Regions from separate parts of the Hahella aquimaris genome, predicted to be linked through region 3. Evidence: predicted binding sites of a transcription regulator. Region 3 holds the regulator's gene; each other region holds the start of a gene.
The links. Region 3 encodes FliA, which starts transcription of late flagellar genes. Its sites were predicted from a motif close to CTAAAGTTNNNNNNNNNNCNGCCGATA; they were not measured.

Region 1 (10,739 bases), 350 kb from region 3:
GGCGGCGGATTCTGGTTCCGAGGATATGCCGTCGGTTTCCGCTGCTCCCAGTTTGTCCACGGTAGCGCCCTCAATACCGAAGGTGACCGACTCTCCTTCGTTAGCGCCGATTTGGAAGGTCACGTCTGTGAAGGTGCCGTCCAACAATTTGGTGCCGTTGAAGTTGGTTTGCTCCGATACCCGCTTGATCTCTTGAAGCAGCTGGTTGACCTCTTCATTAAGCGCTTTGCGATCCAGCCCGCTGTTAGTGGCGTTGGCGGATTGCAGCGCCAGGTCGCGAATACGCAGGAGGTTTTCGCTCATCGCGCCAAGCGCGCCTTCCGCTGTTTGCGACAGCGACACGGCGTCGCCGGCGTTGCGGATAGCGACGCTTAATCCTCGTACCTGAGAGGTAAAGCGGGTGGATATCGCCAAACCGGCTGCGTCGTCCCGCGCGCTGTTGATACGAAGACCCGATGACAGGCGCGCCAGAGCGGTCTGGTTGGCTGACTGCGAATTGTTGAGATTTCGCTGCGCGTTAATCGAGGCGATGTTGGTATTAATTATCTGAGGCATAACTTCCCCCTATTGCGTCTATACCAGCCGGGCCGTTTCCTTCGTAAGAGCCGCTCGGATGCGTAGCAACCGGCTACCTGACTTTGCCTGCCCCTGTATGCGAATAAAAATTGCGCAGACAGGGACGTTTCCACTGCCTATGCAAAAGCATTGCCAGAACTATTGCGAAATTTTATGTGTTTGATTTTTAATCACAAAAAAATGCGAATAAGTTTTCAAAGAAGAAGGGGCCGAGGATTTTGGCAGGAGTTTGCCAAGCAGCGGTCAAAAAGTTGCCGCTTGCCGCCAAGGGAAAAATAGAGGAGTCCACGGGGCGCTTCCTTATATAGATGGCATGGCCTTGCAAAGAAAGGCGGCGCAACCTGATGCGTCCCGTTTGCAAGCGGCTGTGGATATGGCGGCATGATAATTGCCGAGTCTAAGGTCTAAAGGAGTTAAAAGTGGCGAAAACAGGAGTAATGGCCAGATCACTGCTACGCTAACTTTGTCTGTTCACTAAAAATTTTTCGAGTGACGGAAAATTGCCGTCCCAATTTTCTCGTTCGGAAAAACTAAAAAAGAGATAGAAGCAATGACCGATCAAGCGGAAATACTTAAGCCTTTCATCGAGCGCAGGGAAAAGAATTTAGCCTACTTCAAAGATCACTTTCCCGGCATTTATAAGCACTTCCTGAACTATCAGATGAAAAAAGCCAAGCTGAATATCATCCCTGACGCAGGCGAAGTGGATATTCACGATGAAGGTCGTTCCGTTTACGATGGTAAAGCCAAGGCCTATGCGTTAAACGAAATTAAAGAGTTCACCAAGGCTTATAGTGAAGGCGGCAAGGTGGTTTCCATTGACCCGCCGTTTCCCGGCGATTACTGCTTCCCAAGGTTTTTCTTCAAAGCCGCCGACGCCATTATTCGGAAGTCTCCCATTAATAAGTCGAACTTCAATCACTTTTGGCTGGGCGACTCCTATCCCTGTATTGTCTTCCTCGGGTGCGGCGTGGGTTATCACATTGAGGCCTTCCTGGAACAGCACAAGGTCAACTACGCCGTGGTTTTTGAACCTAATCTGGACCATTTCGCCGCGAGTCTGTACGCCGTCGACTGGGCGGAGATCTGCAGCAAGTATGACGGCGCGGAAGGGCGCACCATTCACTTTCTGCTGGGCGGGCAGGAAGACGAATACTCACAGTGGGCGCTGCTGTGGAATAACCTGGTTACGACGCCGCCGGCGTTTCCTCTCGCGACGCTGTTTTATAACCATCGCGGCTTGAAGTCTCACGATAATTTATCTGAGAAAGTGTGCGACGACCTGTATGTGTTCCTGGTTTCCTGGGGCAATTACGATGATGAGGTCAATCAGCTCAATCAGGCGGCGCACAATATATATAGCGGCGTTGAACTATTGCCGCCGCCTGTCAACGACATTACTGATGTGCCGGTGTGCATTGTCGGGGCGGGCCCCTCCCTCGACTTGCGCATTGATCAGTTACGGGAGATGCAGCAGCGCGGCGCGTTGATCATTTCATGCGGTTCGTCCATTACGGCGCTGCATCCCATGGGAATCAAGCCGGATATTCATGTCGAGCTGGAGTCTGACTATCAGTATGTGGTGGGGCAGTTGGAGCGACTTAAAGATCCTGATTATTTGAATTCAATAAAGGTCATCGCGCCTATTCATATCAGTCCGATCGTTTACCAATTGTTTGGCGAACGGCGCGCCTACATCAAAGAAGAGTGTGGGCTGGCGACCATGTTTTCCGAGCATGGGCAGATCATCCGCGGGGGAACGCCCACTTGCACCAACCTCGGGTTAGCGTGGGCGCTACATTATGGATTCAAGAATATCTTATTGTTTGGAATGGACTTTGGCTTCACAGACAGACGCCATCACCATGCGCAAAGCTCGATCTATTACGACGACGACGCCCATGAAGCGTTCAAGCGCAGCGTGGATTACGACGGTCAGCATGTGTTTAAGGTGGAGGGCGTTGACGGCGGCTCCGTATTGACGTCACCGCAATATTTCGCCGCCAAACGCAAAGCGGAAAACAGCCTGCGTGACTTCCCGGAGCGAGGCAAAGTCTACAACTTCTCTCATGGGGCCAAGATTGAAGGCGCTGAGTGGGTGGCGCCCGGACCATTACCGATTTCCCTGACGGCGCTCAACGAGAGCAGCGACAAGAAGCAGAAGGTGGTGGATTACCTCTACGCGTCGCAGCACGAAAAAATACCGGTAGACGTGCTTGAGAAGAAGCGAGACCGCTTAAATGTCTTATTCGGACAGTTCAGCGACGATGTTTCCACATTTTTGCAGGCGCCCATTACCACCAAGGATGAAATGAACAGAGTCTGTAACCGCATTAACACTTACATGGAAGATCAGGTGCAAGTTAAAGCTAAAGAATTTTATTTCCTGTTGCGGGGCTCTATCAGGCATTTTCTTTATATCGGCTTTGCGCATGCGCTGGCCATTCAGAATGATACGGAGAGGCTGACTTTCATGGAGGAGTGGAGACAGACTATGCTGCGCTTTCTCCTTGATGTACATAAACATTTTCTTCAGGTTATGTATAAAAAATTCGACCTCGCCACAGATCCCTGGGTGTGCCGTTCGATTAATGATCCAGACGACTTCGCGTGAGTGCGACATTATGGGTTTAAGGCTTACATTTCATTACAAAGAGCAGGCAAAAATTAACTAAAGAATCTTCTCCTGAAGCCGTTACTAAGGACAACGGGTTAGCGCAGTTCGACCGGCCCAGCTGTGTAGAAGCGAGAACCTCTTAACCGAGTGAGAAGGGTTACAGGAGAAGCAAATATGCCTCAAATAATTAATACCAACATTGCGTCGTTGAATGCGCAGCGTAACCTGAACGCTTCACAGCGGTCAGGGGATACGGCGCTGCAGCGGCTTTCCTCGGGTCTCCGCATCAACAGCGCAAAAGATGACGCGGCAGGTCTGGCGATTTCAACACGTTTCGACGCTCAGATTCGCGGCACCAACGTCGCGGTTCGTAACGCGGGAGACGCGATCTCATTGGCGCAGACCGCTGAAGGCGCATTGAGTTCAATGAAAGACAGCTTACAGCGTATTCGTGAGCTGTCACTGCAATCTGCGAACGACACTAACTCAACTATCGACCGTGAAGCCTTGCAGGAAGAGGTTGGCCAGCTGATCAGCGAGATTGAAAACATCGCTGCAACTACCAACTTCAACGGTAAGAAACTGCTTGACGGCTCTTTCCAGAATTCCGTATTCCAGACTGGCGCCAATTTGGGGAACACCATTAGCGTGTCCATCTCCAAGCTGGACACCAGCACTTTGGGAACAGCGGACACCAGCGGTATTTCCAGCAGAACGACTACGACCGCTCTGGTTGTAGGCAGCACCGGCAATGAAATGGTTGCAGGGGACATCGTCATTAACGGTATCTCCGTGGGCGCCTCTGTGGGTACTGACGACACGGCTTCCACCAGTCATGCAGCTTCCAGCGCCATCGCCAAAGCGGCGGCGATTAATGATGTATCCGATCAGACTGGCGTCACCGCGACTGTCGATGCAAACTATGTCGCTGGCACCACGACCGCTGACGCGACTGCGGCGAACGTGTCCTTGAACCTGAACGGCGTCAGCATCAGCCTGAGTAAAGGCACCACCTTGACTGTCGAGCAGAACCTGCAAGCGACAGCAGACGCCATTAATGAAAAATCCGGCGCCACTGGCGTGCGTGCGGTCTTCGATGGCGACACTGCCAAAGGTATCTCTCTGGTGGCAGACGACGGTCGTAACATCGTATTGACCGAAACTACGAGCAACACCTTGGCCACCTTTGGTCTGGCCGCCGCAAGCTCCTTGGGTAACGCCTATGTCGGCACCTACTCGCTTTCAAGCGACGATGGCAGCGACATCGCTCTGACCACTACAACTGGAAACATTGATAACGCCGGTTTTGAAGTGGGCACTTTCAGCGGAAATAATGCAGGTATTGTGAGCGATAATGGCACCACTACTGCTTTGGTGACTGGTGACATCGTCATCAACAACGTGGGTATCGGGCCCAGCTTGAGCACTGACGACACGGCTTCTACTGCGAATGCGGACGGTAGCGCCATCGCGAAAGCGGCTGCGATCAACCGTTCGTCTGATCAGACTGGCGTTACCGCGCTAGCTAATGAGAACCGTGTTAACTCAGGCAACCTGACGACCACAACAGAGTCCGCTACGATCACAGTCAACGGCGTCTCCATCACTGCGAGCTTCAGCACCACTGACGACGTTGCTGTGAAGCAGGCGGCGATCATTGACGCGATCAACCAGAAATCCGGCCAGACTGGCGTTACTGCGGAAGTACTGGACTCTGACTCCTTTACTCTGGTGGCTGCGGACGGTCGTAACATCGACATCAGTGGCGCCACAGCGATGGCCAGCATCACCACCACGACCTTTGTCAGCTCTGTGACGCTGTTGTCTGGCGGTCAAATAGATGTTGAATCTAACACCAACTCTGCCGGCCTGGCGAAAGCGGGTCTGCGAATCGGTACATTCGGCGGCGCTGAGAGCGGCTCCCTGCTGCAAGATGTAGACATCTCAACGGTAGCTGGCGCTGAAGCGGCTCTGAAAGCAGTGGATAACGCATTGCAGACCGTAACGTCCAAGCAAGCGGAACTGGGCGCGATCCAGAACCGTTTCCAGAACACGATTGCGAACTTGGAAGTGAACAACGAGAACCTGAACTCCGCCAACAGCCGGATCAGGGACGCAGACTTCGCCTCTGAGACCGCCGCGTTGTCAAGGGCGCAGGTACTGCAGCAAGCCGGTATCTCGATATTGGCGCAGGCTAATGCAAGACCCCAGCAAGTCTTGTCGCTCCTGCAGTAACGGAGTGAACTAACGTGAAATACCGGCCGGATGTTCTCTTCCGGCCGGTTTAAGCGTTAAGACATGCTAAGAGGTGAGATATGAATGACGTTAAGACTACTGAACTGAGTATGGCGGCAGTCACGAAACCCGTGATCCTGCCGTCTGCTCAGTCTGCGACGTCGTCACCTCCGATTGAACCTAAGGTTAAGTCCGGGGTAGCCACGTCTACGCCTGATACGCAGGCTGCGAAGCAGAGTTCTGCAGCCAAGCCCACCGACGACATTGCCAACAAGCAGCAACAACAGTTGGAGAAGGAGCAAAGCCAGGAGCTGAGGGAAGCGGTGACCAAATTGAATGAATACGTTCAATCTGTCCAGCGCGACCTGCAGTTCGAACTGGATGAGGATTCGGGAAGAACGGTCATTACTGTTTTGGACAGAACCACAAAAGAAGTAGTGAGACAGATTCCTGATGACTTGGCCCTTAAGCTGGCGCGCAACTTGCAGCAGGATGAACCAGTTAATCTGTTCTCCGCCAAGGCATGAGGCTTGGCGGAGAACAGATAGGGTTCGGCAGGGATTTACGATCCGTAACAAAAAAAGGGGCAAAGTTTTGCCCCTTTTTGCCGATAAATAGAGATATGATCGTACACACAATCCGCGAGGTTGGCTTCACATGGCAAGCGTTTCTTCAATAGGCATCGGCTCGGGAGTATTGACCAGCGATTTGATCGAGCAGCTGGCCAGTGCTGAGCGTGAGCCGACGGAAAAAAGGCTGGATCTCAAAGAAGATGAAGTGACGGCCAAACTCAGCGATCTGAGTCGTCTGAAAAGCGCAATCACCGACCTGCGTTTGTCCGCCCGAACATTGAGTACGCCGGAGTCGATGTCCAGCAACACGGCGACCTCCAGCGGCTCTTCTATTGGCGTCACCGCCAATACCTCCGCGAAAACTGGCTCATATGCGCTTACCGTCAGCAATCTGGCTGTCGCGCAGTCATTGAGCTCCGGCACTTTCGCTGATAAAGACACCACAACTGTAGGAACTGGAACACTGTCGTTCACTGTCGGCGGCGTTACCAAAAACCTAACTGTAAATAGCAGCAACAACACGTTGCAGGGGTTGTCCGACGCCATTAACGATATGGGGCTGGATGTTAATTCCTCCGTTATCTATAACGGCACTTCCTATCAGCTTGTGTTATCCGCTTCAAAAACCGGTGTGGCGAACGCTATTTCCATTTCGGCGACGGATAACGACGGCAACAGTACAGATGGTTCCGGGATTTCCCAGTTTATTTATAACGCCACTAACCAGAATTTAACTCAGGACGTCGCAGCGGAAGACGCCGCCTTTACTTTGAACGGTGTTGCCATCACCCGTTCATTGAACACCGTCGATGACGTGGTGGACGGCCTGACTCTTACTTTAAATGCTGAAACCGCAAGCGCAGTCAACGTTACCGTTAGCAAAGACCTGAATGCTGTGACCGAAAGGGTCCAGGATTTAGTGGATAAATATAATGCTTTGCAGGAAATCATTAATGAAGTCACTGCTTTTGACAGTGATACTGGAGAGAAAGGCACTTTGCTGGGCAGTTCCACTGTGCGCACTATCTCCACCCAGTTGCGCTCTACATTGAGTTCAATTGTTCCCGGGCTGGAAAGCGCTAACGTCCGTAGCTTGTCTGAATTGGGAATTACGACCAACTCAGAATCGGGACAGCTGGAGTTCAACAGCCTTACGTTCCAAAACAAGCTGCAAAGCTATCCGAATGACGTAGCGGCTTTGTTCGCCGACCAGGGGCGTACGACGGATGCCCAGGTCAAGTATGTCAGCGCCGGGATAAATACCAAGATTGGCTCGTACGCCGTCGATATCACTCAGGTGGCGACACAGGGCGCTTTCACCGGCAATGTGGCGCTGGGCGGCTCAACAGTCATTGATGCGGATAACGACACCTTCAAGATCAAAGTCAACGGGGTGGAGTCGAACACCATTACGCTGACAGCCGGGACTTATACTGACAGCGAGTTACTTGCGGAAATTCAGACTCAACTGGATGCGGATACGAATATCGCCGGATCTGGCCTGACCGTCTCACTGGACGGCAGTAATCAGCTGGTATTTACCTCTGGAACATACGGCGCTTCATCCAAGGTTGAGATCACTGCTATCGACACCAATACGGCGGCGCAGCTGGGTTTGACTATCGCCACTGGCGTAGATGGCTTGGATGTCGCTGGCACAATCAATGGTAAGGCCGCCACTGGCAATGGCCAGTACCTGACCTCCTCGGAAGGCGATTCCAAAGGACTCAAACTGCAAATTACCGGCGGCGCCACTGGCGCGCGCGGCACAGCGACTTATATTGAAGGGGTGGGAGACCAGATGGTCGACCTGGTGAACAACTACCTGTCCGCCGAAGGTTTGATTACGGTCGCCATCAATGGCTTTAATTCACAGCTGGAAAAAATCTCTGAAGACCGGACGGAGTTGAACGATCGCATTACCGCCCTGACGGATCGGTTGGCGCGTCAGTTCACCGCCGCAGATTTGATTATTTCCCAGCTCAAGAACACGGAAAGCTTTTTATCCACACAGCTGGAAGCGCTGCTGGCCAGCAGCACTGGAAGTAAGAGTTAAGCGGCGGGCCTGATCCAGGCGCTTAAGATCACAGACGAGTAATTATGAGGTTGCTATTACAATGAACGCGTTACATCAGTATCAGAGCGTGAATCGTCAGACCAGCATCGTCGATGCGGATGGGCATAAGTTGATCCAGCTGTTGTTCGATGGGGCGCTGGAGCGCATTACCATGGCGAAAGGGCAGATTCTGGCCAATAACTTTGAAGGCAAAAACCGGCTGATTGGCAAGGCGGTTGAAATCGTCGGCGGTTTGCGCGAGTTTCTGGACAAAGAAAAAGGCGGCGATATTGCACAACGTCTGGACGCCTTATACGAATATATGGAACGCCGTTTGTTTGAAGCCAATCTGCGCAATGACGCAGCGATTCTGGACGAAGTGGCGAACTTGCTGAAGCAAGTCAAAAACGGCTGGGACGGCATTCGTCAGGAAGCGTTGGAAAAAGGACTCGTCTAACTTGGCCTGAACAGGCCGCTTTCTCGCAACCTTATGGAAACTCCGTCCGCTGTCGGCGGGCGGAGCTTCTAAACAAGGTTAAGCCGTCCCCTTATTCGGCGTTTCAATTCCCCATCAAGCCTTCCATGTGCGCCTCCACGCTGGCGGATAAGGCGTTCAGGTTATAACCCCCTTCCAGAATAGATACGATGCGCCCGCTGCTGTATACCCGCGCCACATCCATCAACAAGCGCGTGACCCAGCGGTAGTCTCTTTCTTCCAGCTCCAGATGCGCCAGGGGATCATGCTTGTGGGCGTCGAATCCTGCTGATATGAGTATGAGTTGCGGACGATGATCCTGCAGACGTGCGAGCCAGTCCCGTTCAACGCAGCGCCGGAATTGCAGGCCGCGAGTGTGGGCGTCCAGCGGCGTGTTGATGATATTGGGGCGGTCCACCGCATGGTGACTGAAAGGGTATAGCGGATACTCAAAACTGGAGCAGAACAGGACTCGCGGGTCATCTTGAAAGATATCTACTGTGCCGTTGCCCTGATGTACGTCGAAGTCCACGATGGCGATGCGCTCCAGACCATGAAAGTCCATGGCGTGGCGGGCGGCGATGGCGATATTGTTAAAAAAACAAAAACCCATGGATTGGCTGCGCTCCGCATGATGGCCTGGCGGGCGCACGGCGCAAAACGCGGTATTCGCCTGGCCGCTGAGCACCATGTCCGCCGCTTCCACTGCGGAGCCCGCCGCCAGGTAAGCTGCGCGCATGCTGTGGCGCATTAAGGCGGTGTCCGGGTCGACCATGATGCGGCCTTTGTCCGGATTCAGATTCTCCAGTTGTTCAACGTAGCGAGAGGGATGCACCCGAATGATTTTGTCGCGGTCGGTTTCCTGCGGCTCGACCAGATCCACTTCCTGCAGTATGCCAGCGTGCTCAAGCCGGTCCATAATCGCCTGTAATCGCATGGGGCTTTCGGGATGCCCTTCGCCCATGTCGTGCAATGTACAGTCTTTATGATAGAAAAGGGCGGTTTTCATCTTTGTTTTCCTTTTAGAGGCTTTTAGTCTACTGCAAAGCGATAACGGCTTGAAACCGGAGATGGGGCGAATGTTATAGTCCGCGTCCGCGATGGTTTCGCGCCCATTCCTTAACGCCAAGTCAGTCAAAGCGGGGGATATTGATATCTGTCAAAGTGGCCGGTATTGGTCTATGTATCTTAGGTATCGGCGGCGGTTCCGCAGTCGCCGGATCCAGAGCCTGTCAACGCAAATGGAGAAAACAGATTGGGAACCCGACATTTAGAAGCGCTGTTCAACCCTAAGTCCATCGCGGTGATCGGCGCGTCCGAACGCTCTAATAACCTGGGTGGCATGGTGTTGCGCAATCTGATGTCCACGGACTATTCAGGGCGTTTGGTGGTGGTGAATGACAAGGGCTATCACGACGTGCATGGCGTCCCCTGTGTGAAACGACCCCAGCAAATGCCGTTTCGGCCGGATCTGGCGATTATTTGTACGCCTCCAGAGAGCGTGCCGCGCATTGTTCGGGTGCTGGGCTCCGTCAAGGTAAAAACAGCGATGATCCTTACCGGCGGCCTGTCGCGCACTCACAGCCGCAGCGGCCGACCGTTGATGTACTCCGTCCAGGAAATTGCGTCTGAGTACGGCATACGTATTCTGGGGCCGGAAACCATCGGTATGCTGTCCCCCGCCAGTAATCTGAACGCTACTTATATGCATATGGGCGTGTTGCCGGGCAAGATCGCTTATATCGGCCAGTCCGGCTCTCTCGCCAGTGCAGTGATTGACTGGGCGTTCACCCGGGGAATCGGCTTTTCGCACCTTACCACCCTGGGAGACGGCATTGACGTCGGGCTGGACGACCTGATCGATTACCTGGCCCAGGATCGCAGCACCAAAGCTATTTTGCTGCACATGGAGAACATCCATTCGCCCCGACGTTTTATCTCCGCTGTGCGGGCGGTGTCCCGGGGTAAGTTGGTGATCGCCGTGAAAAGCGGCCGCACTCCGGCATCACAATGGCGTCCCGCAGAGTTGCCTTTGGGAGTGGTGGACGGCGACAAAATTTTCGACGCGGTGTTCCGGCGCGCCGGGGTGCTGCGGGTGAACGGCGCTGATGAGATGTTCGATGCGCTGGAGACTTTAACCCGGATGAAACCGGTGCGTGGCGAGCCATTGCACATCATCAGCAATGGTCTGGGCCCTGGAGTGCTGGC
Region 2 (10,739 bases), 170 kb from region 3:
CTTGGAGTAGTCACAGCTTTGGCTGGCAAGCGACGCCTCCCAATGGACGCCAAGTGCCCGCCTTATTTGATTTAGGCGGAAATTGTACCTAATTCGCCCCCCAAGTTCAGCCTTAAACTGTTAACGAATACAGCGCCTTTGCAACCGTATCTCCAAGGACTGGGCCTAATCTATTTTTCCCATTTGTGAATTAGAGAGTCCACTCATAGAAAAAATGAGCTAAACTCCTGACGATGCATAAGAAAATCACCAAACGCCAGCGCCCTGATGTCACCTGCACATCAGGCGAAAGGCTTATTTTATTGTGCGGCGTATGATTTCACGGCTTTCAGGCCAATGAAATCTAACCTATGCTGATAAAACTTTTTTGGCGAAGAACTGAAGCGAATAATTCAGTCACGCCGGGAACATTCTGAAAGCAATAATAAAAGGAAGAAGGTCCTACCTATGTTCAAGAAAACCTTTCTCAGTCTGGCGGTAGCGTCGGCGGTCACTTTATCGGGGTGTGGAGGCGGCGGTGGCGGCAACGCCAATGCTGGAGCGCAAAATGAGTATGACGGGGATTTACCCGACTCACTGGAGGGGCAGTTTGAGGGCAAAATCTGGCCACTATTCAACCCTATCGCCAGCCTGGTTCCCGTTCCCAATGATCTTCTACTTGATCAAACCGCTGCGGACGGCACTTTTTCAGACTCAACCGCAAACCCAGTGCTAGCCGCCCTGGGGTCATTGAGCGGCGCATCCACCATTGCCCCAATCGACATATCATTCTCCGGCGAGCTTGATGGGGACAGTTTAAGCACAGACTCATTTATTTCTTCCGGCGGAAGCCTGGCCCCCAACCCTAACCAGAACGTCTTTTTACTTGAGCTGGCCTACGCCAGCGGGGAGCCAATTCAGGGCCTATCCATTTCCGAGCCGCCCACCTTACCTTTAGCAGCCGGCGCACTATTGGCGGAGGCTGAAAGCGACCCCGCCATTCTTAGCGCCGCAATAGCGGATGCGCCAGCCATCAAAGCTTCTGTCATCGAGCTATCAGGCGCCAGCACTTTAAGAATTCAACCGACCAAACCCCTCAAGCCAAAAACTCGTTATCTGGTTATAGTCACCAACGAAGTTGAGGATGCTACGGGGCAAGCCATATCCATGGACCCTAATTACTACCTGTTAACCGGTAGCGGCAATCTACCCTCCTCCCAGCTTGAGCCTGTTCGCACCATTATCAACAGCTTCTGGGAGCCTTATGCGGAAGCTTACTTCGCACTGAATAATAAAACCCGCTCTGCCCTGAGCATGGATCCGCTTACAATCAACAATATCGCACTAACCTACTCTTTCACCACCTCTGGGGACGAGAAGGTAATGGAGTACATTGCCAACCCTGCGGAGTGGTTTAACGACCAATTAACAGGCTTTATTCGCATCAGCGCCGCCAAAGCGGTGATAACGGCAGGTACAAGCGTAGATAGCGATTCAGATGTAGACTACTCTGACATAAAAATTGCTGCAGACGCGGCGGTTACTGCATTCCCAACCACCGCACAAAAGGCGGCTTTCAGCCCTATTTTCGACGCGCCATCAGCCTGTAGCAGCTACACAGGCGCCTCAGCGATAGGCTGCGCAGCTACCGCCTTAACCGCCAGCTTTTCTGCACTGTTACCCACTCCAAAAGCGCGCACAGTGTCAGTTAGTAGCGCCAACACACCAGTGAACCTAGTATCTGCGTTAACCAGTTCTTTTCTGGATAACTCCAATAGCGTCAATCCTTTGATTTCTCAAGGCACCATTACTACACCTTATTATCTGGGCATCCCGACTGACTCTAACGGCTCAGCTATTCAGTCAAGCACATGGGCCGCCAACAAAGCTCTGGCTGATGCATTAAATACCGCTTTTAGCACTGCAGGTTTATCATTGCCACAGGGTGATACCAGCAGCCGTGACGCAACCTCTTCTGTAGTGAACTATGTCTTCCCATTTCCACAGCAGACCGATGCAGACTCAACCACCACTGCAGTAGAGGCGCTGGACATTCCTTGGCTGGCAATATACCCAGATAACACCTCCGCCTGCCCCAAACCACTAAAAACCGTAATATTCCAACACGGCATCACCACAGATAGAAGCGCTGCGTTGTCCGTGGGAACGGCTCTAGCTGAAAAATGTTTCGCCACAATCGCGATTGATCAAGTCGTTCATGGCGTAGCTCCCGCTTCGACTGCGAAAAAGCTCGGCTTGGCGGCTACACTACTGGCGGCAGGTCAAGAAAGCGGACTACCAGCATCGCTAGCTCCAAATAACGAAAACAACCAAGCTGTCGTGGATAAGACACTCAACCTCGGCACTGTTATGGCGACATTAAAAGTTGACGCTGCTGCAGCCCAGACTACAATTAATACCGTTGTTGCTGGCGGCTCAAGTGGGAACACTGAGTTGGACAAAGCGATTCGCGCGTTAGCTTCCTTCGAAAACACGGTCGCCAACGCCGGCAGCACCATCCCTGGCATCGCCCACACGGATAACGAACGCCACTTCGATTACACTTCCAACGCCGCACAGCAAGCAGTAGCGATGAATTTTGATCCTGACAGCGCTTCTGGCTCATCCGGCAGTCTGTTTATCAATTTGACTGGGTTTATCAATAGCCGCGATAAAAACCGCCAAGGCGTCATTGACCTGTTAAACCTGAGACAAACCATCAGCTCGATTGATTTGGATGGTCCTAGCGGCGGCCTATATGCTGCTGGAGATCTGGATAACAACAACGTGTTCTTTATGGGCCACTCTTTGGGCACGCTCATCGGCACCCCGTTTGTCAGCGTCGCCAACAGTACGCCGATGGCCAACATAAAAGCTGCTGTGCTATTGACGCCCTCCTCAGGCATTGTACGCATGCTGGAGAACTCTCCATCATTCGCACCCACCATTATTGGCGGTTTATCCGCAGCCGGAATCGCCCAGGGAACCACCAGCTATGAAACCTTCTTGGGAGTGTTTCAGGCTGCACTGGACGCCGTGGACCCCATCAGCTTCGCTGACAACTTGAATACGTCGATCAACTACAGCGGCAATTACCAAACCTCCGCTGACGATACCGGCGTACTAATGATTGAACTGGCAGGTCGTCCTGACGTGAACGGCAACGCACAAATCGGCTATGTCAGCGATCAGACCAACGTAATAGAGACGGAAACCACCCAATTAACGACCAGTTTTGGGACGCCTTATCCAGACTTGTTATCCGGTGTGGATAAGCTGGCTGAGCAAATGGGGGCGACGAATACGCTTGACGCCGCTGCGCCTTCAGGCTCTCCCGACACATTAATCAGCCGTCTCAGCTATGGCTCTCACGCCATGTACGTACTGCCGATCGTCTCGTCGTCAGAAGCCTCCTCTTACCCGGATGTAGCCGCGGAAACCGCGCGCCGCCAAGCCTCATTTGCCGAAGGCGTAACGGAGTCCATTGCATTCTTCACGCTTGGCGGTGAGATATCATCTGCAGCCGTAGACACCACCGCAGCATTGGCAGGTGAAACTACCGGCCTGGAAACGGAAGCTGATTATCAAGCCAGAACCAACAAGCAACTGAACCTTAGCAACTAAGGCAAACAGCAAAGAAAGCGCCCTCCCTTCTGAGGGCGCTAGGCAGACATAAAAAAACCGCCATATTTGGCGGTTTTTATTTTGAGCCGAGCCCGGCGTTATTTCATGCTACGGCCTTTATCGGCAGCAATGCGCATACGCAGAGCATTCAGTTTGATAAAACCTTCCGCATCCCGCTGATTGTATACGCCGCCATCATCTTCAAAAGTGGCGATACGGTCATCGAACAAGCTATCTTCAGACTTACGTCCCGCTACGATAACGTTGCCCTTATACAGCTTAACCCGCACCACGCCATTGACATGGTGCTGCGATTCATCGATCAACTTCTGTAGAGCAAGACGCTCCGGCGACCACCAATAGCCGTTATAAATCAGCTCCGCATACTTGGGCATCAGGCTGTCTTTAAGGTGAGCCAGCTCTTTATCCAAAGTAATGGACTCAATCGCGCGGTGCGCACGCAGCATGATGGTTCCCCCTGGCGTTTCATAGCAGCCACGGGACTTCATTCCCACATAGCGATTCTCAACGATATCGAGACGTCCTACTCCGTTGGCGCCGCCAACCTTGTTTAACTTCTCAATGACTTCGTGCGGCGCCAGAGCTTCGCCGTCGATAGCGACGATATCGCCATTCTTATAGGTCAGTTCCAGATAGGTCGCCTGATCCGAGGCCGCCTCAGGAGATACGGACCAACGCCACATATCTTCTTCCGCTTCCGCCCAAGGATCTTCCAGAATGCCGCCCTCATACGAAATGTGCAGCAGGTTGGCGTCCATGGAATAAGGTGATTTGCCTTTCTTCTTTTCCACTGCAATATCGTGAGTATCGCAATAGGTCAACAACTTCTCTCTTGAGGTCAGATCCCACTCACGCCAAGGCGCTATCACTTTAATGCCAGGCTTCAGCGCATAGGCGCCCAGCTCAAAGCGCACTTGGTCGTTACCTTTTCCTGTGGCGCCATGAGAAATGGCGTCTGCGCCAGTCTCGTTGGCGATTTCCACTAGGCGCTTGGCGATCAAGGGACGCGCAATGGACGTGCCCAGTAGATATTCGCCCTCATAAATAGTGTTGGCGCGGAACATTGGAAAAACAAAGTCACGTGCGAATTCTTCGCGCAGGTCTTCAATGAAGATCTGTTTGACGCCGAGCTTCTCCGCTTTGGCGCGAGCCGGCTCAACCTCTTCGCCCTGACCGATATCAGCAGTAAAGGTCACCACTTCACAGTCATAGTTTTCTTGCAGCCACTTAACGATTACCGAGGTGTCCAACCCGCCCGAGTAGGCGAGTACGACTTTGTTGACCTTAGACATGACGATGCTCCCAGGAGATTACGAAAGGCGGTTATTCTAGGCCCTTCGTACAAAGTTTTCTATGGTTGAGCAAGGCGTATGCGCCTCTCCAGCCAAGGTGAGGCGCAGATTGAACGAGTTGATCGAAAAATAAAGCGGGTTACAACTCCTCTGTCGAAATATCCAGCAGATCGTCTTTAGGTGGCGGCTGTGTCCCTCTTTCCAATCTTACCGTTGCGCGACGGTTACGAGCCAACTCTTTAGGGCCGGCGTTTTTAACCACGGGATAACGTTCGCCATGATAGCGGGTGGTGATTTTCTCCGACTCTAAGCCCTTTTCCGTCAAATAGGCGGTCACAGCTTCCGCCCGATCTTTGGACAGTCGACGGTTGTATATCCTGCGCCCTGTGGAATCCGTGTGTCCGTCGACGAAAATCGCCGTCACAGAAGGATCGGCCTTCACGTACAAGACCACCTTGTCCAACTCTCTTTTATCCTGATCCGTCAGCACAGACTCATCCAGCTTGAAGAATACCGCTGTACGTTCAACCTGACGAAAGTTCACAGGCAACAACCCTGAAACGCAGGACAAATAATCTTCGTAGTAGCGGGAAAAGTTGATGGAAGAAACCTCCACTCTGACGGTATCGTCATTGAAACGCGCACGACGTGTAAAGGTCGGCATCATCCCTTCCAGCAGGCTATCCATCATTTGCTCCGCTTTAGGGTTATCCACGGTAATGGGGTGCGGCTTGTCCAACACCGCTACGTATCCCAGGTCTCTGACGCCAACGCCAGGACGCCAGCGCGGCGCCTCCAGCACCAGCGCCGCCTCGCCCTCACGCATGGGATTGCGTGAGGTGTCGAGATAGAATCTTAGTGATTCGCCCGCCTCCCGGTAGAACACCGCCCTACCGTACTGCGGAATGTTATGCGTCAACGCGCACTCGAATATGGAGGAAGATAAATACCACTGACTTTTTTCGATGCCTGCCGAAAAAGTCATGGCCTGAGTGGTAGCAGCCCCGCAAAGGGCCATCATGGAGGCGATTGTTAGTTTGCGCACAATAATCTCACTAACACTGTGATCACAACATACATTAACGATATTATCGGCCCGGCGCGGGAATTCTTTACCCTGAATCCTGTTCCGTTCTGGTATACTTGCGTGCAGTTTTGTAACCCTGCTTTTCTGCATTGCCCTGGTGGTTGATACTCTATGTCTGACTTAGTCATTACCCGGCCCGACGATTGGCACCTTCACCTGCGCGACGGCGACGCTCTTGCGACAACCGTATCCGCGACATCACGGCTGTTTTCCCGCGCCATCGTCATGCCCAATCTGGTTCCTCCGGTCACCCACACAGCGCAGGCGGAAGCCTACCGCAACCGAATTCTGAGTCATGTTCCCACCGGCGCTGCGTTCGATCCGCTGATGACGCTTTACCTGACCAACAATACGTCCCCTGAGGAGATTGTCGTCGCCAAGCAAAGCGGGATCATTTATGGCTGCAAGCTTTATCCCGCTGGCGCCACCACAAATTCGGACGCCGGCGTCACTGATGTCGCCAATATCTTTTCGGTACTGGAGAAAATGAGTGAAATTGGTCTGCCACTGCTGGTGCACGGAGAGGTCGTCCAGGCGGAAGTGGATATTTTTGACCGCGAAAAGCGTTTTCTCGATGAGACCCTCGCACCGTTGACCGAACGCTATCCGAACCTGAAGATCGTATTGGAGCACATCACCACCCGTGACGCAGTGGAGTTTGTCAGTCAGGCTGGAGCTAATGTCGCCGCCACCATTACCGCACATCATTTACTCTATAACCGCAACCATATGCTGGTAGGCGGTATTCGCCCGCATTTTTACTGTCTGCCTATTCTGAAGCGATCTGAGCATCAGCTTGCATTGCGCTACGCCGCCGCTTCCGGCAGCGATAAATTTTTCCTGGGCACGGATTCCGCCCCGCACCCCAAAGAAAAGAAAGAAGCGGCTTGCGGCTGCGCCGGCTGCTTCACTGCGCCCTCTGCGCTGGAGTTATATGCGGAAGCCTTCGATGAACTGGGCGCGTTGGATAAACTGGAAGGCTTCGCCAGTCTTCACGGCCCGAAGTTTTACGGCCTACCAGTCAATAACGGCAAAGTACGCTTGAGCAAACAGGAATGGACGATACCTACCAGCATGACGCTGGGCGACTCAACAATAGTTCCCTTTCGCGCTGGAGAGACCATTCGCTGGAAGGCTGAGCTGCTCTGACGCAGCTCCCCAAGCACGCAGTCGCGTAAAAACCTTTATTTCTCATAACAGTACAGCAGTGGCGGGAGTCGTTCGCCACCTCAACCAAAAGTAGATAACCAGTGTCTGAATCGCAAAACCGCCCCAAATCCCCTCTCGCCAGACGTTTCCGCGGCTTCCTGCCAGTTGTGGTGGATGTCGAGACGGCCGGCTTCAACTCCAAGACCGATGCGCTCCTGGAGGTCTCCGCCGTTATTATCAGCATGGAGGATGACGGGATGCTCTATCCTGAGCCGCCGGTCAGCTTCAATGTAGAGCCCTTCGCCGGCGCCAACATTGAGCAGGCTGCGCTGGAGTTTACCGGGATCGATCCATTCAATCCTTTGCGCGACGCAAAACCCGAAGCCGATGCGCTGAACGAGTTGTTCCGCCCTATTCGCAAATCCGTAAAGTCCAACGGTTGCAATCGCGCGATCCTGGTCGGCCACAACGCCACCTTTGATCACTCGTTCTTGTTCGCCGCCGCCGAGAGAGGGGATGTAAAACGCAATCCATTTCATCCGTTTTCCACATTCGACACAGCAACACTGGCGGCGCTGGCCTATGGACACACGGTATTGTCCAGAGCCTGTCAGTTAGCAGGCATTCCCTTCGATAACAAAGAAGCGCATTCCGCAGAATATGACGCAATGAAAACGGCCGAGCTATTCTGCTCAATCGTAAACCGCTGGAAAGAATTGGGCGGCTGGACCACCGATCAGCAAGACTACGCAGACTGATCTCCGGCTCTCCTTATTTCTACACCGAAGATCGATAAGCGCTGCTCACAGCGCCTATCTTATAGGGCTTCTCTTAGACGCAAAAAAGGCCGCAAAAGCGGCCTTTTTTACTCACTTGCCCCGTCCTGAATAGAGTTGACGCCTATTTCAGGACTAGACGACTCGACAGCGATTACAGCTTGTCGGAGTTTTGAGACAGGTAGTTGGCCACGCCTTCTGGAGAAGCCTGCATACCTTTGTCGCCCTTCTTCCAGCCAGCAGGACATACTTCGCCGTGCTCTTCGTGGAATTGCAGCGCGTCAACCAGACGAATCAGCTCGTCTACGTTACGGCCCAGCGGCAGATCATTAACGATTTGCGAACGCACAACGCCGTCTTTGTCGATCAGGAATGCGCCACGGAACGCAACGCCGCCGGCAGACTCAACGTCAAACGCTTTACAGATTTCGTGGTTCAGGTCAGCCGCCAGAGTGTACTTGACGGGACCAATGCCGCCTTTATCCACAGGCGTGTTACGCCATGCGTTGTGAGTGAAGTGAGAGTCGATGGAAACGCCGATTACTTCTACGCCGCGCTCTTTGAATTGCTCTACACGGTGATCCAGTGCAATCAACTCGGAAGGACATACGAAGGTGAAGTCCAGAGGGTAGAAGAAAATCAGAGCATATTTGCCTTTGATTGCTTCAGACAGCTTGTATTCGTCTACGATCTGACCGTCAGCCAGAACAGCAGGAACGGTAAAGTCGGGAGCAGGTTTTCCTACTAGAACGCCCATCGTTGTTTCTCCTAAATTACATTTTCTGATTTGATGCAAGCACCAAAATACGCTTGTTATTTCAACAAATTATTGCAGCGATACGTTGCTGCGTTCAGAGAGTGGAAGACACCACACAAAAGTGGCGTAATCATACCTTTTCCACTGAACCAAGCCTATTGTCGCGCCATTTAATTTATTAATGGCGAGCATAGGTCCGCCCTATAAAATCGCGGGGCCCTGCGTAACAGGAATAATGCCAAAAAACTTTCAGGTTACGCAGCCTGAGCCAGCAAGTGTAGGTGTTTTGCAGTCAATTTTCTAATGCGCAACGGCTTGATTTGCTCAGACTATAAGGATACTGATTAAGAAAGGCGAGGCCCCGGCGCCAAGGCCGGGACCTGTTTTCCGATAGGGATGGAAGTTACCAGTGAATTCCCCGCATGATCGCAGCAAAAGCGACCTGCTCGGTGGAAACCTTGGGCTTCTCGCCATCTTTACCGCCAGTGGCGGCGCTGGAGTCCGGGAACATCTTGAAGCCGGTGTTCATGATGATTTCACTGAACTTCGGCGCCATAGAGTGCAGCACTTGCGCGAACACGCCCAGGCGCGTAGCGATGCGTTTGGGCCGGTGAATAATCGCCTCCGCAATCAGATCCGCCGCTTCTTCGGGAGTCAGCGTTGGCACCGAGTCGTAAATCTTGGTGGGGCTGATCATTGGCGTCCGCACTAATGGCATATTGATCGTGGTGAAGGTGACGTTCTTATCGGAGAATTCCGCCGCCGCACAGCGTGAAAACGCATCCAGCGCCGCCTTGGAGGCCACATAGGCGGAAAAGCGAGGAGCGTTGGTCAATACGCCGATAGAGGAAATATTCACAATATGCCCTCGTCTCCGCTCCAGCATGCTCGGCGCAAATCCCATAATCAATCGCAACGAACCGAAGTAGTTGAGTTGCATGGTGCGCTCAAAATCATGGAAACGGTCAAACGCGTGTTGAATGGAGCGACGAATAGAGCGGCCAGCGTTATTCACCAACACGTCGACATGCCCCAGATCCTTGAGGACATCGGCGACAAAGCGATCGCAGTCTTCCAGATCAGAGAGGTCGACGGAGTATTCATAAATTTCGCCGCCCAATGCCTCCAGCTCTTTTTTCACTTCCTGCAGTTTTTCCAGGGTGCGCGCGGCGATAACCACTTTGGCGCCCGCTTCCGCCAATTTGCGCGCGGCGCTCAAACCGATGCCTGAGGTAGCGCCGGTGATGACGCAAACACGCCCTTCCACCGCCCCCCGCAAAGTACGGTCCTTATAGAGATCCGGGTCCAGATGACGCTCCCAATAGTCCCAAATCGCCGGCGCATAATCCTGCAAGCGGGGAACGGCGATCTCGGTCCCTTTAAGCAGACGCTCAGTCTCGCGGTTGTCAAAGCGGGTTGGGTAGTTGATAAAGCTCATCACCTCATCTGGAATCCCAAGGTCGTTGAGCACGGCGGTTTTCATACGCTGCACTGGAGGCAGTCGTGCGATACCCTGGCGAATCATCGGCGGAATAAAGCCAAACATGCGCGCATCGATACGCATGGCCATCTTCGGAGCGTGGCCCGCTTCCGCGAAGATATTCAGAATTTCACCCACTTTATAGGGATCTGGGTCCGTCAGGTGGAAGCACTTGCCGTCTTCTCCCTCCGTATGCGCAATGTGATCCATCGCGCCTACAACGAAATCCACCGGCACAATGTTAATGCGTCCGCCTTCCAGGCCGACGGTGGGCATCCACTGCGGCAATGCGCTACGCAGTTTCTGAATCAGCTTGAAGAAGTAATAAGGGCCGTCAATTTTATCGATCTCACCGGTTTTGGAGTGACCGACGACCATGCCCGGACGATAGACGCGCCATGGCGTCTGACATTCTTCCCGCACCACTTTTTCGGATTCATGCTTGGTGCGCAAATAGGGGTTATCCAGTTTCTCCGCTTCTTCGAACATGTCTTCGCGGAAGATGCCGCGATACAGACCCGCCGCCGCGATGGAGCTGACATGATGGAAACAGGCGGCTTTGAGGCTATCGGCC
Region 3 (10,739 bases):
GTTGATCGACCACAAAGCCCACGCGCTTGGTGCCGACGGAAACAATCACCACATGACCGTTCTCTTCGGTGGGCTCAAATTGCGCGCCCTTCACCAGCCAGCGTTTGATGTGGAACAGCGGAAACACATTCTCGCGCACCACGATACACTCCTGCCCATCGACAATATTGGTCTGGGTCAGGTCAAGGTGGAATATTTCCACCACGCTCACCAATGGGAAAGCGAATGCCTGATCCCCCAGCATCACCATCAAGGTCGGCATGATGGCGAGGGTCAACGGCACTTTGATCACGATACGAGAACCGCGCCCCAATTCCGACTCGATATGGATGGTGCCGTTCAACTGGGTGATCTTGGTTTTGACCACGTCCATCCCGACACCGCGCCCGGACACATCGGATATCTCCGTTTTGGTGGAGAACCCCGGCGCGAATATGAGGTTATAAGCTTCGTTGTCGGTGAGACGCTCGGCGGCGTCCACGTCGTAAATGCCTTTTTCCACCGCTTTTTGACGCAGCACTACCGGATCCATGCCAGCGCCGTCGTCTTCAATGGACAACAGAATATGATCGCCTTCCTGCTCCGCCGCCAGCACCACACGCCCGACCCGCGGCTTGCCTTTTTGCTCGCGCGCCTCAGGGGACTCAATACCGTGGTCGACCGCGTTCCGCACCAAGTGGACCAGTGGGTCGGACAGCGCTTCGACCAGGTTTTTATCTAGGTCTGTGTCTTCCCCACGCAACACCAGATTGACTTCTTTGCGCAGATTGCGGGCCAAGTCCCTCACCACGCGGGGGAAACGGCCAAATACTTTCTTGATGGGCTGCATCCGCGTCTGCATGACCGCAGACTGCAAGTCGCTGGTGACCACGTCCAGATTGGACACGGCTTTACTCATGTTCTCATCGGCGAACTCTTCGCCTAAACGTTTGAGACGGTTACGCACCAGCACCAGTTCGCCGACCATGTTCATGATGTCGTCGAGACGCTTGGTGTCCACCCGCACCGTGGTTTCCGTGGCGATGCTGGCCTGAGCGTCTTTCGCAGCAGCGGCGCTCGCCGCAGGCTGACGTCGCTCCTCGTCCGGCTCCGCGCGGGCTGGCGCAGGCTTGACGACTTTCGGCGGCTCTTTCTTGACTGGCTCCTTTTTGGCGGGCTCTTTTTTCGCAGCCGCCTTTTCCGCCGGTTTTGCGGCGGCAGGCTTGGCGCCCGCAGTAGGACTCGGTCCCTTGCCGGAGCCATGTAGCTCATCCAGCAGTTTTTCGAATTCGTCGTCGGTAATCAGTTCGGAGTCGCCAGAGGCGGCTTCCTCTTTTTTCTCTACTTTCTTTGCAGGCTTTTCAGGCTCGGCTTTCGCCGCAGGCTTGCCTTTCTTCTCCGCGGCAGGGGCTTTCTTCTGCTCAGCCCCGTCGGATACAGCGCCGTCAAACTTGCCTTTGCCGTGCAACTCGTCCAGCAAGGCTTCAAATTCATCATCAGTGATTTCATCACTATCGCCGACGGACACAGCTTCAGCGGCTTCTTCTTGCGGAACCGGAGCGGGTTCAGGGGCGGTCTTGGCGGGTTTGCTTTCCTTGACGCCGCTGAACTTGCCGGGACCATGCAGTTGATCCAGCAGCTTCTCGAACTCGTCTTCGGTGATTTCATCGCCTTCGTCTTTCGACTCAGACGCCTCCGCTTTCTCGCCGCCGTCTTCATCATCCAGGGCGTTGAGCAGGTTCTCGAATTCGTCGTCGGTAATATCGCCTTCCGCCGACGCCACGGGTTCTTCGACTTCCTCAGGGGCTTCTTCTTCGTGCTCTTCAACGGGTTCTTCGGCAGGCTCGTCAGCCTCTTCCGCCACGGAGGCGGATTCGCCGCTGGCCAGTCGCTCCAGGGCGGCCATGAGTTCGGGTGCGGCGGGGGTCAACTCTTCCCTCATTTTCACCTGGGAAAACATTTCGTTGACGGCGTCCAGCGTCTGCAGCACGACATCCATCAATTCAGAGTCGACACTGAGCTGACCGTTGCGCAACAGGTCGAAGACGTTTTCCGCCACATGGCAGCATTCCACCAGGGCGTCCAACTGAAGGAAACCGGCGCCGCCTTTAACGGTGTGGAACCCACGGAAAATGGCGTTCAGCAGATCGCGGTCGTCCGGGTTCTGCTCCAGTTCCACCAACTGCTCTGAGAGCTGTTCAAGAATTTCTCCCGCTTCGACTAGAAAGTCCTGCAGGATTTCTTCGTCCGCTTCAAACCCCATTCATGTGCTCCTCAGAAACCAAGGCTGGAAAGAAGGTCGTCCACGTCGTCCTGGCTGGCGACGACATCTGAGCGTCCTTCGGTCTGGATCTGCGGGCCGTGCCCTTTTGTAATAGACTCTTCTTCGGCCTTCACCTCATGCTGAATGCCTGTTATGCGGTCAACTTTGCCAGCCATGGCGACCAGCTTGACCAGATTCACTTCCACTTCCTTGACCAGACCGGTGACCTTATTGATGACCTGTCCGGTAAGGTCCTGAAAGTCCTGGGCCAACAGTATTTCCGACAGATTGGTGTACACTTTGTCGCTGTTGGCGGCCAGATCCACCAAAAACTTATCAATACGCTTGTACAGCTCGCGGAATTCCGAAGGATCCATTTCCCGCCGCCGCAGTCGACCCCATGCTTCCTTCAGCTCATGGGCCTCCTGCTTCATTTCCACCGCCACGGGCATACTCGCTTCCACCATATCCATGGTTTTGTTGGCGGCTTTGTTGGTCATATCGACCACATAGGAGAGACGATCGGAGGCGTCGGCGATCTTCGACATTTCCTCCTGCTGATTCATCTTCACATTGCCCATGTCGATATTGAAATTGCGTATGGCTTCGTGCAACGAACGGGTCAACTTGCCCACTTCGTGGTACAGCGTACGGTCCCGAGTGTCATTAAGGTCGGAAATTACCCGCAACGCTTCGCCAAAGTCCCCCTTGCTGACGTGCTCCATCAAGCTCGCCGCCTGCTCGCTCAAGCGCGCCTCGATGTCCTCTTGGGAGGAGGATGGTGGCTGCTGTTCATTGGTCATAGTAATTCCTGCGGTTTTATTATGAGTCGATCCGCTCGAAGATTTTTTCTATCTTTTCCTTCAGCACGGCCGCAGTAAACGGCTTCACCACATACCCGTTAACACCCGCCTGCGCCGCGGCGACAATCTGGTCCCGTTTGGCTTCCGCCGTCACCATGAGCACCGGCAGGTTTTTCAGACTCTCATCGGCGCGAACAGCCTGGAGTAATTCAATTCCCGTCATTCCGGGCATATTCCAGTCAGTGACCAGAAAATCAAACTTCCCGGTTTTTAACATCGGCAGCGCGGTGGACCCGTCATCTGCTTCATCAGTATTGGTGAAGCCCAAATCCCGAAGCAGGTTTTTAATAATCCGCCTCATTGTTGAAAAGTCATCTACAACGAGGATTTTCATGTTCTTGTCCAATGTAACCTCCACAATGGCGACGCTGGAAACCCTTTGATTTCATTACTCTACTGAGTAAGTCTAGCTGGTCGCGCCGTACTATCCAGTTTTTTGATACAAGTTGTTTTAGAAAACATGACCGCAGGATGCTGATTTCGAAAAAACATTAACCTGCGCAGGCAATAGCTTGATTTAGCTGTTTTTCCAGTCTGAGAGACGGGATCGCAGTCGCAAGGTCGCCTGGGAATGAATCTGACTGACCCGGGACTCGCTGACTGAGAGCACCTGGCCTATTTCCTTGAGGTTGAGTTCTTCGTCATAGTAGAGAGACAGCACCAGCTTCTCCCGTTCCGGCAAACCGTCTATCGCGGCGCTCAATTTTTCCAGAAAGGCGTTTTGTTCGATGTCGCTGAGGGGATTGTCGGTGGTTAACGTTTCGTCGTCAGAGCCGCCCTCCCCGTGAAAGCCCAGCTCTTCCAGGCTGAACAGCTTCCCCGAACTGGCGTCGCGCAGGCTGGCGTGGTATTGCTCCAGGGGTATGCCCAGCTCTGCCGCCACTTCCGCATCCGACGCGTCACGACCGGTGCGGGCTTCAATAGTGTGTATCGCTTCCGCGATATTACGGGCGTTACGATGCACGGAACGCGGCACCCAATCGCCCTTACGAATTTCGTCCACCATAGCGCCGCGAATGCGGATGCCCGCATAGGTTTCGAATTTGGCGCCCTTGCCGGCGTCGTATTTCTGCGCGGCTTCCAGCAATCCGATCATGCCCGCCTGAATCAAGTCCTCCACCTGCACGCTGGCGGGCAGACGGGCGATCAGGTGATGCGCGATGCGCTTGACCAGAGGCGCGTATTGCCTGACCAGAGTGTCGGCGCGCTCCGCCCGCGTCTCGCTATACATCATATAAGTATTCGCCAATGACATGAATTTGCGCGCAAGGTCTGCAATAAACCGGATGATTTCAACAAAAACGTTCTCATGGGTGTTTGAGGATATGTCCGGCGCAAACGTCACGCCTCATTGCAAGCACCCGGTATATAGCCGCCGGGCGAGCCCTCGCATTCCGTCCGGCGCGCGCCTAACTGTGCACCAGACGCTCCACAAAGAATTCCAGATTGCCTCTCGGCGCCGTCGGCAACGGCCAGTTGTCCACCTTCTGCGCCAGTTGGCGGAACGCCAGCGACGCTTTGGCGCGCGGGTAGGCTTCGTACACAGGACGCTGCCGTTGCACCGCTTTGCGTACGGCTTCGTCAAATGGAATGCTTCCTACATATTGTAGCGCAACTTCCAAAAAGCGTTCGGTGACCTTGGATAATTTACCGAACAAATGCCGCCCTTCCTGCTCGGAGCGAACCATGTTGGCGAGCACCCGGAAGCGGTACATATCGTGGTTCTTGTTGAGCAGCTTGATGACGGCATAGGCGTCGGTAATGGAGGTAGGCTCGTCGCACACCACCACCAGGGCTTCCTGCGCCGCGCGCACGAAGGAGAGCACTTGTTCGGAGATCCCCGCCGCCGTGTCGATGACCAGTACGTCCAGATCGTCGCTGATGTCGCTAAAGGCGTTAATCAAGCCCGCGTGTTCAAGAGGAGACAGATGAGTAAGATGCTGGGTGCCGGATGAGGCCGGGACGATCTTTATTCCGCCCGGGCCTTCGATCATGACTTCCCGCAGGGTGCAATCCCCCGCCAGCACATCCCCGATATTGCGCGAGGCGGTGACGCCGAGCAACACATCAATATTCGCCAGTCCGAGGTCCGCATCCAGCAGCACCACGCGACGTCCCAAATCCGCTAACGCGAGGGACAGATTTATGGAAACATTGCTCTTGCCGACACCCCCCTTTCCTCCGGTGACTGCAATAACTTGAACCGGATGTACTTTACTCATACCGGTAGATATCTCCTGTTATTAGACGGCGCGGCGTTGGCCCCGCACTCAATAGTTTAGACTACCAGTTCCGCAGCGAAGCGACTGGTATTATTAGTTTGTTCGGCCTCTCGCCGGGTCCGCCGCCACAATGCGTCCGCGCGCGCCACCAGCGCATGCGCTTTCGCCGGATGAATGTCATCGGGTATTTTCTGTCCGTCGGTGACATAGGCGACCGGAAGCCGGTTCAGGATGGCCATGCTCAACACTTCACCCAGACTGAACGCTTCATCCAGTTTGGTCATGATACAGCCGGAAAGCCCCAACATCTTATAGTAATGATAGGTGGATTTCATGACCTGCGGTTGGTTAACTGCCGACAATACAAGATAATTTCTGATGCGGTGACGAGCCACTTTCAAGTCTTTCTGCTGACGCTCCCAATTTGGATCCTGAGGCGTCAATCCAGCAGTATCCACCAGCACCAGGCGTTTGTTGGCGAGCCGGTCAAGCAGATCGTCCAGACTGTTCTCCTCATCCACCACATACACTGGCACGTTCAGCAAGCGCCCAAAGGACTGCAATTGCTGCTGACTGGCCACCCGGAAACGGTCGGTAGTGATCAGCGCCAGTTTTTCGGCGCCGTAGTGAACCACGAAACGCGCCGCCAGTTTGGCGAGGGTGGTGGTTTTGCCGGAGCCGGTCGGTCCCAGCAACGCACAGACTCCACGCTGGTGAATCAGTTCTTCATTTTCCGCCTTTAAACCATGGGCCAGACGCGCCATCAGGTTGCGCCATTGCTCCTGCGCGCCTTTGCGCGGATCCGCTTTGGCGATGAGCGCGCTTTGCAGCTCACGGAAGACGCCCATTTCCTGCATGCGTTCGACCAGCTCGCGATGACCGGGATTCTCTTCCGGGCGCGCGGCGGCGGGCTGGCGCATGATGCTTTTGAGCTGCATGATCTCTTCACGCATTTCCGCCAGCATGCGCGAAGTGTCGGTTTCTCCGGCGCCGATTTGCCGGGTCGCGGTCGCCGACGGTTCCACAGCGGCAAAAGCCGGCGCTGGCTCAGCTTTGGGTCTGGCGTTGCTTTTCAGCGTTTCCAGGCGGTCGCGCACCCGCGACATTTCATCCTCCAGGCGACGATGGCGATCCGCGGTTTCCCGCGCCACCGCAGAGGGCGTCGGCCGAGAGCCTTCCTGCTCAGGCATGCTGCTGCGCTGATCGTCCTCGTTATAATCCAGCGCGCAAATCACCTCCACGCCATCCCCCGTCTTACTGGTGGACAGAATGACGGCGTCCGCGCCGAGGTCTTCACGAATATCCTTCAAGGCCTGTTGCATTGACGCTGCAAAAAAACGTTTCACTTTCATAATGTTAGCCTCCCGGCTCCACGAGCCCGCACGGGATTACCCACTGATTGTCGCCACGATGGTGATTTGTTTGTTGTCTGGCACTTCCTGATAAGCCAGGACATGCATGCGCTCCACGCTGAGTTTGATGAACCGCGCCAGAACCGGGCGCAGGCTGTTGGACACCAGCAAGACCGCCGCTTTACCGAGCATTTCCTGTCGCTGCGCCGCTTCCGCCAGTGAGCGTTGCAGTTTCTCCATCATGCTCGGTTCCAAAATCAGACCGATGTCATCCATGCCGCCGGCCTGTTGTGCTTGTTGCATGGATTTAAGCAGTAATTGTTCCAACCCTGGGTCCAGAGTGATGACAGGCAGCTCAGGCTCCGCCCCCACTATGTTCTGGACGATCAGGCGACGCAGAGAAGCCCTTACCGCCGCCGTCAAAATACCGGCGTCCTGGGTCTTCGGCGTATAGTTGACGATGGCCTCCGCAATGCTGCGCATATCCCGCACCGGCACATCTTCCTGCAACAGATTCTGCAACACCTTCAACAAGGTGCTGAGCGAGACGGTGTTGGGAACCAGCTCTTCCGCCAGTTTCGCCGCTTTCTTGCCCAGTTGCTCCAGCCACTGCTGCACTTCTTCATGGCCAATCAGCTCGTAAGCATGACGGCTGAGCACCTGATTCAGGTGCGTCGCCACCACCGTGCTGGAGTCCACCACGGTGTAACCCAGCGTCTGCGCCTGTTCTTTTTGAGAAGGGTCAATCCACACCGCCTCCAGACCGAAGGCCGGATCTTTGGTCTGAATGCCGTCCAGCTTGCCGAAGACCTGGCCGGGATTGATGGCCATTTCCCGGTCTGGATGAATTTCCGCTTCCGCGATGGTGACGCCCATCAAAGTGATGCGATAAAAGTTCGGCATTAAATCCAGGTTGTCGCGGATATGCACGGAGGGCATGAGAAAGCCCAGTTCCTGAGACAGCTTTTTACGTACGCCCTTAATGCGGGCCAACAACTGTCCGCCTTGCGACTTATCCACCAGCGGGATCAGCCGGTAGCCCACTTCCAGACCCACGATATCCACGCTGGCCACGTCATCCCAGCCCAACTCTTTGGTTTCCGGCCCACGCACAGCCGGCGCGCTTTCGCCGGGGGCCAGCGCGGGCCCGCCACCGGGTTGCTGGGGCGCGCCAGGACGTCTAGGGCCAGGCGTCACGCCTTCGTCCACCACTTCCGACTGTTGCTGGCGCTTCCGCATAAAGTAGGCTGCTGCGCCGATAATCGCCGCCAGTCCCAAAAACGCCATATGGGGCATGCCTGGAATCGCGCCCATGATAAACAGGATCACCGCCACAATAGCCAGCGCCCGGGGGGAGCCAAACATCTGGTTGATGACCTGGCTCGACATATCCTGTTGAGTACTGACGCGGGTGACCATGATGGCCGCCGCAGTGCTGAGCAGCAGTGAGGGTATCTGCGCCACCAGACCGTCACCGATCGTCAGCAGCGCATATTTTTGTACGGCGTCGTTGAACTCCAGATCGTGTTGCATGATGCCGATGGAGAGGCCGCCGATCAGGTTGATAGCCAGAATCAGCAGACCTGCGACGGCGTCACCACGAACGAATTTGCTGGCGCCGTCCATGGAGCCGTAGAAGTCCGCTTCCTGGGCCACTTCCGCCCTGCGCGATTTGGCCTCTTCCTGGTTAATAATGCCCGCGTTCAGATCCGCGTCAATCGCCATCTGCTTGCCGGGCATAGCGTCCAATGTAAAGCGTGCGCTCACTTCGGAAACGCGCCCGGCGCCTTTGGTGACCACCACGAAGTTGATAATCATCAAAATGGCGAACACCACCAGACCAACGGCATAGTTGCCGCCAATCAGCACTTCGCCGAATGACTGGATAACTTTACCCGCCGCGTCGCCGCCTTCGTGCCCTTCCAGCAGCACCACCCGGGTGGAAGCGACGTTCAGAGCCAGACGCAACAAGGTGGCCACCAGCAGCACTGTCGGGAAAATGGCGAACTCCATGGGACGCATGGCGTACACGCACACCAGCAGAATGACCAGCGACAAGGCGATATTGAAGGTAAAGAAGACGTCGAGCAGGAACGGCGGCACCGGCAACGTCATCATGCCCAGCAACACCATCAGAAGCACCGGGATGCCCAGGTTGCCGTGGGCCAGGCTCTTCAGGTTGTTGATCGCGGCAGCTCGTTCCATAACACTCCAAACGACGAAAGGTTGACGGAATAAACCGTTTCCACAGAGTGTCTGCAGGAAATGTGCCGCCCTATGGAAAAGCGCCGCCGGACAGAGATTAACTCAACTTACAGATCCCGGCGCAGGTGGGAAGGTATCTTGAAGTCAGGCATGCCCTGGGGCTTCTTACCGTAGCCGCTGCGATAACGGCGTAATTGAAAGACATACGCCAGCACCTGGGCTACGGCGAGGTACAGGCCGGAAGGAATTTCATCCCCCACTTCCGAGTGGTGGTAGATGGAGCGGGTCAACGGCGGCGCCGAGACCATCTCAACGTTGTGCGCCTTGGCGATTTCACGGATTTTCATGGCCATATGATCCGCGCCTTTGGCCAGCACAATCGGCGCCGCCATTTTCTTGGCGTCGTATTTCAGCGCTACGGAATAGTGAGTCGGGTTGGTGATAACCACATCCGCCTTGGGCACGTCCTGCAACATGCGACGGCGGCTCATCTCGTATTGCACCTCCCGCACCCGACGCTTCACTTCCGGCTTGCCTTCCGTGTCCTTGTATTCGTCCTTGATCTCTTGCATGGTCATGCGCAGGTTCTTCTGGTGATCGTAGATTTGAAAGGGCACATCCACCAGGGCGATCAAAATCATGGAGCTGGCCAGGAACAGGAAGCTCCACGCCAGCAGCGAGCAGGCATGGGCCATGCTCACCGCCGTATCTTCCGCTCCCATCGCCAGCAGATCAGGAATGGAATGATTGAGAATGATCAGCGCCACCCCGCCCACCACCAGCGTCTTGGCGATGCCTTTGATCAACTCCATCAGAGATTTGAGGGAGAACATTCGCTTAATGCCTTCCAGCGGATTGATGCGACTGAACTTCGGCGCCGCCGCTTTGCCGCTCATCATCCATCCGCCCAACGCGATGGGCCCCAACAAAGACGCCACCAGCAGCACCAGCATGAAAGGCACGAGAGAGATAGCCATATCCAACGCCGACATGCCGAGATGAATCATCGGCTGATGGGCGTCAAATACTTCTTCCCGGGTTAACGTAAAGCTGGCGCGAAACACGCCTTCCAGCGCCTTGGCGATGGTCGCGCCAAACACCAGAAGACCAACCGCGCCCGCCAGCAACACCGCCGTGGTGTTCAGCTCGCGGGAACGGGGGATCTGCCCCTCCTCCCGCGCCTTCTCGATCTTTCGGGGGGTGGGTTCTTCGGTTTTTTCCTGACTGGTGTCGTTTTCAGCCATCGTCCGTCACACTCGTTTTACTTCGGGTTCAGGCATCCTGCGCGATCGTAACCTGTCCTGGGCCAGCGTCGCCTTATCAGGGCGGCGTCGGCTGCAGCATGACCTGCATGAAATCAAAAGTGTTCTCGCTCAACACCGTGAACTGGGGCAGGATGCCGCCAATGCTGATCCAGAACACCACCAGACCAAACAGCACCGTCATCGGAAAGCCGATGGAAAAAATATTCATTTGCGGCGCCGCCCGAGTCATCACGCCAAAGGAAATATTCACGATCAGCAGCGCCGTCACCGCCGGCAAGGCGATCATTAATGCGCTGGCGAACATCCAACTGATGCGCGAGGCCAGATACCACCAGGACCATGCGTCCACCTCCTGCGCCGAGACAGGCAGAAAACGGAAGCTTTCCACCACCGCCTCGAACATCACCAGATGACCGCCCATGGAGAGAAATAACAGGGTCACCAGCATCAGATAAAACTGGCTCAACGCGGTCACGGTGATGCCGTTGGTAGGGTCCACCATGGACGCGAAGCCCAGCCCCATATTCATCGCCACGATTTGTCCGGTCACCACGAATAACTGAAACAGCAGCAGCACGGCGAACCCCATG

Region 1: the regulator FliA is predicted to act here: its motif matches at 3,248-3,274, upstream of O5O45_RS03640 (flagellin N-terminal helical domain-containing protein).
Region 2: the regulator FliA is predicted to act here: its motif matches at 6,006-6,032, upstream of O5O45_RS02810 (flagellar protein MotY).

The regions. Positions count from the first base shown of each region.
Region 1 is NZ_CP132203.1:750,047-760,785, forward strand. Features, by position in the region: gene O5O45_RS03630 (flagellin N-terminal helical domain-containing protein) at 1-555, opposite strand, end outside; gene O5O45_RS03635 (motility associated factor glycosyltransferase family protein) at 1,127-3,190, shown strand; gene O5O45_RS03640 (flagellin N-terminal helical domain-containing protein) at 3,368-5,428, shown strand; gene O5O45_RS03645 (flagellar protein FlaG) at 5,509-5,955, shown strand; gene fliD (flagellar filament capping protein FliD) at 6,086-8,056, shown strand; gene fliS (flagellar export chaperone FliS) at 8,118-8,513, shown strand; gene O5O45_RS03660 (histone deacetylase family protein) at 8,617-9,540, opposite strand; gene O5O45_RS03665 (bifunctional acetate--CoA ligase family protein/GNAT family N-acetyltransferase) at 9,787-10,739, shown strand, end outside.
Region 2 is NZ_CP132203.1:571,604-582,342, reverse strand. Features, by position in the region: gene O5O45_RS02820 (Ig-like domain-containing protein) at 448-3,603, shown strand; gene O5O45_RS02815 (argininosuccinate synthase) at 3,702-4,916, opposite strand; gene O5O45_RS02810 (flagellar protein MotY) at 5,056-5,961, opposite strand; gene pyrC (dihydroorotase) at 6,115-7,152, shown strand; gene rnt (ribonuclease T) at 7,254-7,910, shown strand; gene O5O45_RS02795 (peroxiredoxin) at 8,083-8,685, opposite strand; gene O5O45_RS02790 (SDR family oxidoreductase) at 9,089-10,739, opposite strand, start outside.
Region 3 is NZ_CP132203.1:404,346-415,084, reverse strand. Features, by position in the region: gene O5O45_RS02075 (chemotaxis protein CheA) at 1-2,242, opposite strand, end outside; gene O5O45_RS02070 (protein phosphatase CheZ) at 2,254-3,045, opposite strand; gene cheY (chemotaxis response regulator CheY) at 3,065-3,439, opposite strand; gene O5O45_RS02060 (RNA polymerase sigma factor FliA) at 3,623-4,336, opposite strand; gene O5O45_RS02055 (MinD/ParA family protein) at 4,515-5,327, opposite strand; gene flhF (flagellar biosynthesis protein FlhF) at 5,384-6,679, opposite strand; gene flhA (flagellar biosynthesis protein FlhA) at 6,716-8,884, opposite strand; gene flhB (flagellar biosynthesis protein FlhB) at 8,992-10,128, opposite strand; gene fliR (flagellar biosynthetic protein FliR) at 10,205-10,739, opposite strand, start outside.